DNA from 2 places in the Streptomyces araujoniae genome. Region 2 is predicted to be linked to the other one. Evidence: riboswitches for the same ligand, from Rfam matches in the RefSeq annotation. Region 2 holds a riboswitch; the other holds the start of a gene.
The links. Region 2 has a riboswitch for cobalamin ahead of ACQ9ZG_RS11265 (ABC transporter substrate-binding protein). Riboswitches for the same ligand answer to the same signal wherever they lie in the genome.
Positions count from the first base shown of each region.

Region 1: linked by a shared signal. The riboswitch ahead of ACQ9ZG_RS28540 (CoA-acylating methylmalonate-semialdehyde dehydrogenase) and the one ahead of ACQ9ZG_RS11265 (ABC transporter substrate-binding protein) in region 2 are both predicted to bind cobalamin.

Region 1 covers NZ_CP194070.1:6,690,598-6,695,055, reverse strand. Annotated here, with positions in the region: gene ACQ9ZG_RS28550 (hypothetical protein) at 260-457, shown strand; gene cobF (precorrin-6A synthase (deacetylating)) at 596-1,393, opposite strand; cobalamin riboswitch at 1,579-1,757, shown strand; gene ACQ9ZG_RS28540 (CoA-acylating methylmalonate-semialdehyde dehydrogenase) at 1,985-3,487, shown strand; gene ACQ9ZG_RS28535 (acyl-CoA dehydrogenase family protein) at 3,484-4,458, shown strand, end outside.
Region 2 covers NZ_CP194070.1:2,658,914-2,663,371, forward strand. Annotated here, with positions in the region: gene ACQ9ZG_RS11255 (ABC transporter ATP-binding protein) at 1-538, opposite strand, end outside; gene ACQ9ZG_RS11260 (FecCD family ABC transporter permease) at 615-1,655, opposite strand; gene ACQ9ZG_RS11265 (ABC transporter substrate-binding protein) at 1,652-2,650, opposite strand; cobalamin riboswitch at 2,691-2,885, opposite strand; gene ACQ9ZG_RS11270 (M67 family metallopeptidase) at 2,916-3,338, opposite strand; gene ACQ9ZG_RS11275 (amino acid permease) at 3,539-4,458, opposite strand, start outside.

The sequences.
Region 1 (4,458 bases), 4.0 Mb from region 2:
CGGGCGCACACCGTTGTTCACACTTCGGACAGTGAAATGAGACACGGGCCACGCAGGGAGGGCGCCCGGCGGCTTCGGACGGCCCGGATTCCGCTCCCCTTCGCCCGTTCGCTGACTTCCGGTCAGCTCGTGGTGGCACGGTGACACAGATGTAACCGAATGGCGTAGGCGAGCCGGAACCACTGAGCGTCACAGGCCGTTCTTCTTGCCAATACACGGCCGCCGACCCGCGGCGGCGAGGAGAGAAGGGGAGCGCTGCATGAAGAAGACAGTCGGCTGGGCCCAGGACGGCGACGGCTGGACGATCACGGTGAACGGCACGCAGTACCGGGCCGTGGAGCGCGCCACCGACGGGCGCGTGGACAACTATCTGGTGCGGGGCAACGAGCTGAGTGCCGAGTGCCCGAGCCTCGGCCACGGGCTCGGCCTGATCCGGGCGCACGAGTCCCGGAGCTGACCCGGCAGGGCCCGACGACGAGGTGCGGCGCCGCCGCCCGCGCCTCGCACGGCCCGCCACCCCTTGTCCGGGCCCCCGCTCACGGGCCGGGGCCCATCAGCGGCCGACACCGCCTCGGATACGGGCGGCTTCACCGCCTCAGGCGCCGCCCGACGCGCCCGGCCCCTGACGCAGCAGGTACGTGTCCATGATCCAGCCGTGCCGTTCGCGGGCCTCGGCGCGCACGCGGCTGATCCGGTCCGCGACCTCGTCGAGCGGGCCGGAGACCAGGAGTTCGTCCGGGGTGCCGATGTAGGCGCCCCAGTAGATCCACAGCCCCCGGCCCGTCAGATGGGTGAAGCTCTCGTGGCCGTCGAGCATCACCACGATGTCGCCGTCGTCGTCCGGGAACCCCTCCGCGAGCCGCCTGCCGGGGGTGATGCGGATCGGGCGGCCCACCTGGTTCAGGGACGTACGGTGGCGGGCGGCGAGGGCGGAGACGCTGCTGATGCCGGGGATCACCTCATGCCCGAACTCCACCGTCCCCCGGTCCCGGATGTCTTCCAGGATCGCCAGGGTGCTGTCGTACAGGGACGGGTCGCCCCAGACCAGGAAGGCCCCGCACTCCCCCGGTGCCAGCTCCTCGGCGATCAGGCGCTCGCAGATGTCGGCGCGGCGGTGGCGCCAGTCGTGGACCGCCGAGGTGTAGCGCCCCCGGTCGTCCTGGGTGCGGTCCCGCCAGGGGTCCTCGGCCTCGACGACCCGGTAGGGGCCGGTGAGGTGTTCGGCCAGGATGTCCCGTCGCAGCCGGGTGAGGGACTCCTTCTCGCGGCCCTTGCCGAGCACGAAGAAGACCTGCGCCCGGCGCATCGCCTTGATCGCGGCGAGCGTCAGGTGGTCGGGGTCACCGGCGCCCATGCCGATGACGAGGATGTGGCGTGGTGGTGCGTCGCTCATGTCGGCCGATCATGCCAGGGCGGGCCGCCGGCCCGGGCAGGGGGCGGGGCGGCCGTCGGCACCGACCGGCGCGGGCAGGACCCGGCCCGGGGCGAGGGCGCGTCCGTGTCGGAGCGAGGCGGGGTGGACTTACTAGGACGTCCAACTATATGTTCGTGAGCAGAGAGGCGACCGGCATCGTGCCGGGCGCCTCGAAGGCCCGTGGTGTCAGGGAAGCCGGTGCGATTCCGGCGCGGTCCCGCCACTGTGACCGGGGAGTCCGTCCTCGCAGGACACGCCACTGACGGCGAACCAGCCGTCGGGAAGGCACGAGGGCGCGCGCTGATCCGGGAGTCAGGATACCGGCCACGGGAATAGTTCCGTGTTTCCACGAGGATGGAGCAGACACGCATGGCACCGGTCCGCACCCACGGCCCCGCGGGCACGTCCCGGCGAGCGGTTCTCCCCGCCCCCTGACGGCCCCGCCCTTCGCGTCCCCCCTGGCGGCAGCCCTTCCGCGCCCCCGTGCACCCGACCGGTGCGCGGGCCGGTGGCAGCCGTGCGCCATCCCCGGATCTCTCCTGACGATCTCACCGACGAGAGCAGGTTTCCATGGTCCGCGAACTCACCCATTTCATCGGCGGCAAGCACACGCCCGGCACCTCGGGCACGTACGGCGATGTCTACGACCCCAACACCGGGCAGGTGCAGGCCCGGGTGCCGCTGGCCGGCCGGTCCGAGACCGAGGCCGCCATCGCCGATGCCGCCGAGGCCCAGCGGGAGTGGGGCGAGTGGAACCCGCAGCGCCGCGCCCGCGTGCTGCTGCGCTTCCTCCAGCTCGTGGAGAAGGAGAAGGACTCCCTGGCCCGGCTGCTCTCCTCCGAGCACGGCAAGACCGTGGCCGACGCGCACGGCGACATCGCGCGCGGTCTGGACGTGGTGGAGTTCGCGGCCGGTGTCCCGCATCTGCTGAAGGGCGAGTTCACCGACAACGCGGGCGCCGGGATCGATGTGCACTCGCTGCGCCGGCCGCTCGGCGTGGTCGCGGGCATCACCCCGTTCAACTTCCCGGCGATGATCCCGCTCTGGAAGGCCGCGCCCGCCCTGGCCTGCGGCAACGCCTTCATCCTCAAGCCCTCGGAGCGCGACCCCTCGGTACCGCTGCGGCTGGCCGAACTCTTCCTGGAGGCCGGGCTTCCGCCGGGGGTCCTGAACGTCGTCAACGGCGGCAAGGAGGCCGTGGACACCCTGCTGGAGGACCCGCGCGTCAAGGCGCTCGGCTTCGTCGGCTCGACGCCGATCGCCGCGCACATCTACGCGACGGCCGCCGCCCACGGGAAGCGGGCGCAGTGCTTCGGCGGGGCCAAGAACCACATGATCGTGATGCCGGACGCCGATCTGGACCAGGCGGTGGACGCGCTGATCGGGGCCGGGTACGGCTCGGCGGGCGAGCGGTGCATGGCGATCTCGGTGGCCGTGCCGGTCGGTGAGGCCACCGCCGACGCGCTGGTCGCCAGGCTCACCGAGCGGATCGGCGAGCTGCGGATCGGCCGCTCGGACGACCCGGACGCCGACTTCGGGCCGCTGGTGGGCCGCGACGCGGTGGACCGGGTGCGGGGCTATGTCGACCTCGGTGTCGAGGAGGGCGCCGAACTGGTCGTGGACGGAAGGGACTTCACCCTCGGGGGCCACGAGGACGGGTTCTTCGCGGGCGCCTCGCTCTTCGACCGGGTCACCCCGGACATGCGGATCTACCAGGAGGAGATCTTCGGGCCCGTGCTCTGTGTGGTCCGCGCGGCGGACTACGAGGAGGCGCTGCGGCTGCCCTCGGAGCACGCGTACGGCAACGGCGTCGCCCTCTTCACCCGCGACGGCGACATCGCACGCGACTTCACCCGCCGGGTCGACACCGGCATGGTCGGCGTGAACGTGCCGATCCCGGTGCCGGTGGCCTACCACACGTTCGGCGGCTGGAAGCGGTCCGGCTTCGGGGACCTGAACCAGCACGGTCCGGACGCCATCCGCTTCTACACCCGTACCAAGACCGTCACTTCGCGCTGGCCCGCCTCCGGGATCCGGGACGGTGCGAGCTTCACGATTCCGACCATGGGATGACCGCTGTGACCACCCTGCTCAGCGACGACCAGCTCGCGGTCGTCGAGACCACACTCGACTTCGCCCAGGAGCACCTGGCCCCGCACGCGGTGGCCTGGGACCAGGAGAAGCACTTCCCCGTCGACGTCCTGCGGAAGGCGGCGGACCTCGGGCTCGGAGGCGTGTACGTACGGGAGGAGGTGGGCGGCTCCGGGCTGTCCCGCTCCGACGGGGTCCTCGTCTTCGAGGCCCTGGCCACCGGCTGCCCGTCGGTCGCCGGATATCTCTCGATCCACAACATGGTCGCCTGGATGGTCGACCGGTACGGCACCGAGGCGCAGCACGCCCGGTATCTGCCGGAGCTGTGCACCATGGAGCAGTTGGGCAGTTACTGCCTGACCGAGCCGGGCGCGGGCTCCGACGCGGCGGCGCTGCGCACCCGCGCCGAGCGCGACGGCGACCACTACGTCCTGACGGGGACGAAGCAGTTCATCTCCGGGGCGGGTGCCGCGCACCTCTACATCGTGCTGGCCCGCACGGGTGACGGCGGTCCCGGCGGGATCTCCGCGTTCCTCGTCGAACGGGACGACGCGGGGCTGTCGTTCGGGGCCAACGAGAAGAAGATGGGGTGGAACGCGCAGCCCACCCGGCAGGTCGTGCTCGACGGTGTGCGCGTCCCGGCCGACCGGATGCTGGGCGCCGAGGGCGAGGGTTTCCGGATCGCGATGAACGGCCTCAACGGCGGCCGGCTCGGCATCGCCGCCTGCTCGTTGGGTGGGGCGCAGAGCGCGCTGGACCGCTCCCTGGCCCATCTCGCGGACCGGGAGGCGTTCGGGGCACGGCTGCTGGAGGCGCAGGCGCTGCAGTTCCGGCTGGCCGACATGGCGACCGAACTGGCCGCCGCCCGGGCGCTGGTGCGGCAGGCCGCCGAGGCGCTGGACCGGAAGACGCCGGGGGCACCGGAGTTGTGCGCGATGGCCAAGCGGTTCGCC
Region 2 (4,458 bases):
GGATCTCCAGCTGGTAGCGGATGTCCAGGTGGTTGGTGGGCTCGTCCAGGACGACGAGCGCGGGCTGCTGGACCAGGGCGCGGGCGACCAGGGCCCGTTGGCGTTCGCCGCCGGAGAGCGAGGCGAACGTACGGGGTTCGAGCGCGGCGATCCCGACCCGTTCCAGGGCGTCGGTGACCAGGGCGGTGTCGGCGGCGCTGTCCGCCTCCCAGAACCGCTTGTGCGGGGCGCGGCCCATGGCGACGACCTGGCCGACGGTCAGTTCGAAGCCGGCGTGGCTCTCCTGCGGGACGGTGGCGATGCGGCGGGCGCGGGACTTCACGGGGAGGGTGGCGAGGTCGTCGCCGTCCAGGAGGACCCGGCCGTGGGTGGGGCGCAGGGTGCCGTAGACGCAGCGCAGGAGTGTGGTCTTGCCGCTGCCGTTGGGGCCGACCAGGCCGACCGTCTCGCCGTCGGCGGCGATGAGGTCGACCGCGTCGACGAGGTGGCGGCCCTCGCCGGTCCCGTACGAGAGGGCCTCGGTGCGCAGGGTGGTCACGGGCGGGCTCCCTCGGGCGTGCGGACAGTCGTCGTGCGGGCGCGGCCCCCGTCCTCGGGGGCGGATCGTACGGTGCTCATGCCGGCGCCCCTTCCGGCCGGCGCCGCAGCATCCACAGGAAGAACGGGCCGCCGGTGAGCGCGGTGAGCACACCGACCGGGATGTCCTGCGGGGCGGCCAGGGTGCGGGCGGCCAGGTCCGCGAGGACCAGGAACACCGCCCCGCCGAGCGCGGCCACCGGCAGCAGCGCCCGGTGCGAGGCGCCCACCGCCATCCGGGCCATGTGCGGGACCATCAGCCCGACGAAGCCGATCGCCCCGCTGTACGCCACCAGCGCCCCGGTCATGAGCGAGGCGAGGACGAAGACGGCGGCCCGGAAGCGGGCGGTGTCCAGGCCCAGCACGGTCGCGCCCTCCTCCCCCACCAGGAGCAGGTCGAGCGGGCGGGCCAGGGTGAGGAGGACGGCCGTACCGGCGATCAGGGTGATCGTCGGGAGCGCGAGCATGTCCCAGCGGGCCGCGCCGAGGCCGCCGAGGGTCCAGTAGAGGACTTCCTGGAGGTGGTCGGCGCGGGCGGAGGTGACCAGGATCAGGCTGGTGAGGGCGGAGAGGATGTAGGAGACGGCGACCCCGGCGAGGACGAGCCGGTTGGTGGTGAGGCCGCCTCCGCCGCGCGCCAGGGTGTAGACGAGCAGCAGGGAGAGCAGCGCGCCGGCGAACGCGGCGGCCGGGATGGTCACGGTGGTGGCGAGGGAGGCGCCGATACCGAGGACGATCACCAGGACCGCGCCGGTGGAGGCCCCGGAGGAGACGCCGAGGAGGAACGGGTCGGCCAGCTGGTTCCGTACGAGGGCCTGGAGGACCGTGCCGATGACGGCGAGTCCGGCGCCGACGACGATGCCGAGCAGGACCCGGGGCAGCCGCACGTCCAGGACGATCGTGCGGAACGGGCTCGCCTCCGCCCGCCCGGTCAGGATGTCGATCACCTGGCCGGGCGGGATGCGGACGGAGCCGAGGGCGAGGGCGGCGACCACGGCGGCTGCGAGGAGGGCGGCGAGGGCGCCGACGACCAGGGTGTAGCGGAGCAGCCGCCGCGGTGCGGGGGTGCGGCAGGTCACGGGGTGGTGGCCGCCGGGTGGAGCTGGGCCGCGAGCTTCTCGACGGCGGCGGGGACGCGGACGCCGAGGACCGCGTCGGAGAGCGGCATCACCGCGAAGCGCTTGTTCTTGATGGCCGGGACGTCCGCGAGGGCCGGGTCGGTGAGGAGGCGCTTCTTCTTCTGTTCGACGGTGGTGGAGCCGTAGTCGTAGATCACGATCGCCTCGGGCTTGCGGGCGACGACGTTCTCCCAGGAGGCGTCCCCGAAGGACTTGTCGAGGTCGGCGAAGATGTTGGTGCCGCCGGCGCGCTTGATCAGCTCGTTGCCGATGCCCTTGCCGCCCGCGGTGAACGCGGTCTTGTCGCCGCTGTCGTAGACGAAGACGGGGAGGGCCTTGAGGTCCTTGAGCTTCTCGGCCGTGGCGGCGTTGTCGGCCTTGGCCCGCTTGATCCAGGCCTCGGCGCGGTCGCTGACGCCGAAGGTGCGGCCGACCTCGCGGATCTCTCCGTAGAGGGTCTCCATCGGGGTGTCGGCCTCGGCGCAGCTCTCGGTGTTGAGCCGGGTCTCGATGCCGGCCTTCTTCAGCGCCTCGCGGCCGCGCCCGTCGCCCGCGGCGAACGCGCTGGCGTAGCCGCCGTAGACGAAGTCGGGGTCGGCGGCGAGGACCTGCTCGTAGGAGGGGTACTCCTTGGCGATGACCGGGACGGAGGCGTAGTCCTCGGCGTACTTCGGCAGCACCTTGTCGTCGAGGTAGGCGGTGCCGACGAGGGACTTGGTGAGGCCCAGCTCCAGCATGATCTCGGTGACGTGCTGGTTCATGGTGACCACGCGCTTCGGCGCGGCCTTGTACGTGGTGGTGACACCGCAGTTGGTGACGGTGTACGGGAAGCCGTCGCTCTTCTCCGCGGCCTCGGGCCCGCCCTTGGCGTCGGGGCTCTCCGAGGAGGAGCAGGCGGTGAGGGCGAGCGGGAGCAGCACGGCGGCGGCTATGAGCGCGGGGGTGCGCCGGGACATGGCGGGGCCTCTCCGGGGGATTTCCGCGTCCCCTGGTCGATGCGGGAGAAGGCGGCGGGCCAGTTCCTGGCTTCCGGGCCGCCCTCCCGCGCGGAGTCGTCCACCGGGGAGTCGTCCGTACGGGAGGGGGCCCGGTCACAGTGGCGGGACCGTGCCGGATTCGCACCGGCTTCCTGGTTCCTGCTGCCTTGTGTTCGGGTCTGGGGTGCAGTGTGCCAGACGGATCCGGAGGGTCGGCGGGGCCCCCGGGGAGGAGCGTCGCGGCTCAGTACGCCTCGACGACCTGCACGTCTTCCTCGGTGATCTCGCCGTCCACGATGCGGTACGAGCGGAACTGGAAGGGGCCCGAGCCGTCGGTGTCGGCGGTGGAGACCAGGACGTAGTGGGCGCCGGGCTCGTTGGCGTACGTCACGTCGGTGCGGGAGGGGTAGGCCTCGGTCGCGGTGTGCGAGTGGTAGATGATCACGGGCTCCTCGTCGCGGTCGTCCATCTCGCGGTAGAGCTTGAGGAGGTCGCCGGAGTCGAACTCGTAGAACGTGGGCGAGCGGGCGGCGTTGAGCATGGGGACGAAGCGCTCGGGGCGCCCGGTCCCGGCCGGGCCCGCCACCACACCGCACGCCTCGTCGGGGTGGTCGGCGCGGGCGTGGGCGACGATCTGGTCGTGGAGCGCCTGGGTGATGGTCAGCATGGCAAGAGGATAGGCATGCGGCCCTCTCCGTACCGGTGGGTGGTACGGGGAGGGCCGCATGGTGGACGCCGGGGCCGTGGGGGGAGCTGAGCGGCCGGGACGCCCTGGGGAGGAGGGCCGGTCCAGGGCCCGTGGTCGACGGGCCCGCCCTCGGGTTCGGTGCTCGACGCGAGCGGGTGGGGTGCTCGCCGGAGCCTGGGTCAGCGCTTGGCGAAGGCGGTGTTCTCCGGGTCGCGCGACTTGAGCACCAGGTAGGAGACGCCCAGGAGGAGCGCCCAGAGCGGGGCGCAGTAGAGCGAGATCCGGGCGTCCTGGTCGATCGCCATCATGACGATGACCATGCCGATGAAGGCGAGCGCGAACCAGCTGGTGTACGGGGCTCCCGGGGCCTTGAACGAGGAGTGCGGGAGCACGCCCCGGTCGGCCATGCGGCGGTAGCGGATCTGGCTGAACAGGATCATGATCCAGGCCCACATGCCGGAGATGGTGGCGAAGGAGACGACGTAGTTGAACGCCTCGCCCGGCCACTGGTAGTTGATCCAGACGCCGACGAGCATCAGGGCGGCGGAGAAGGTGGTCCCGGTGAGCGGCAGGCCGTTCTTCGTGAGCTTGGTGAAGGCGCGCGGGCCCTGTCCGTTCATGGCCAGGTCGCGGAGCATGCGGCCGGTGGAGTACATGCCGGAGTTGCAGGAGGAGAGCGCCGCGGTCAGGACGACGAAGTTGACGATGGCGGCGCCGATGCCGAGCCCCATCTCCTCGAAGGCCTTCACGAACGGCGAGACGCCCGGCTTGAAGGTGGACCACGGCACGACCGACAGGATCATGATCAGGGCGCCGACGTAGAAGACGGCGATGCGCCACGGCACGGTGTTGATGGCCTTGGGCAGCACGGTCCTGGGGTCCTTGGACTCGCCCGCGGTGACGCCGACGAGTTCCACGGCGAGGAAGGCGAACATGACGATCTGGAGCGTCATCAGCATGCCGCCGATGCCGTTGGGGAAGAACCCGCCGTCGTTCCAGAGGTTGGAGACGGTCGCGGTGTCGCCCGCGTCGGAGAAGCCGATGGTCAGGACGCCGGCGCAGATGAGGATCATGCCGACGATGGCGGTGACCTTGACCA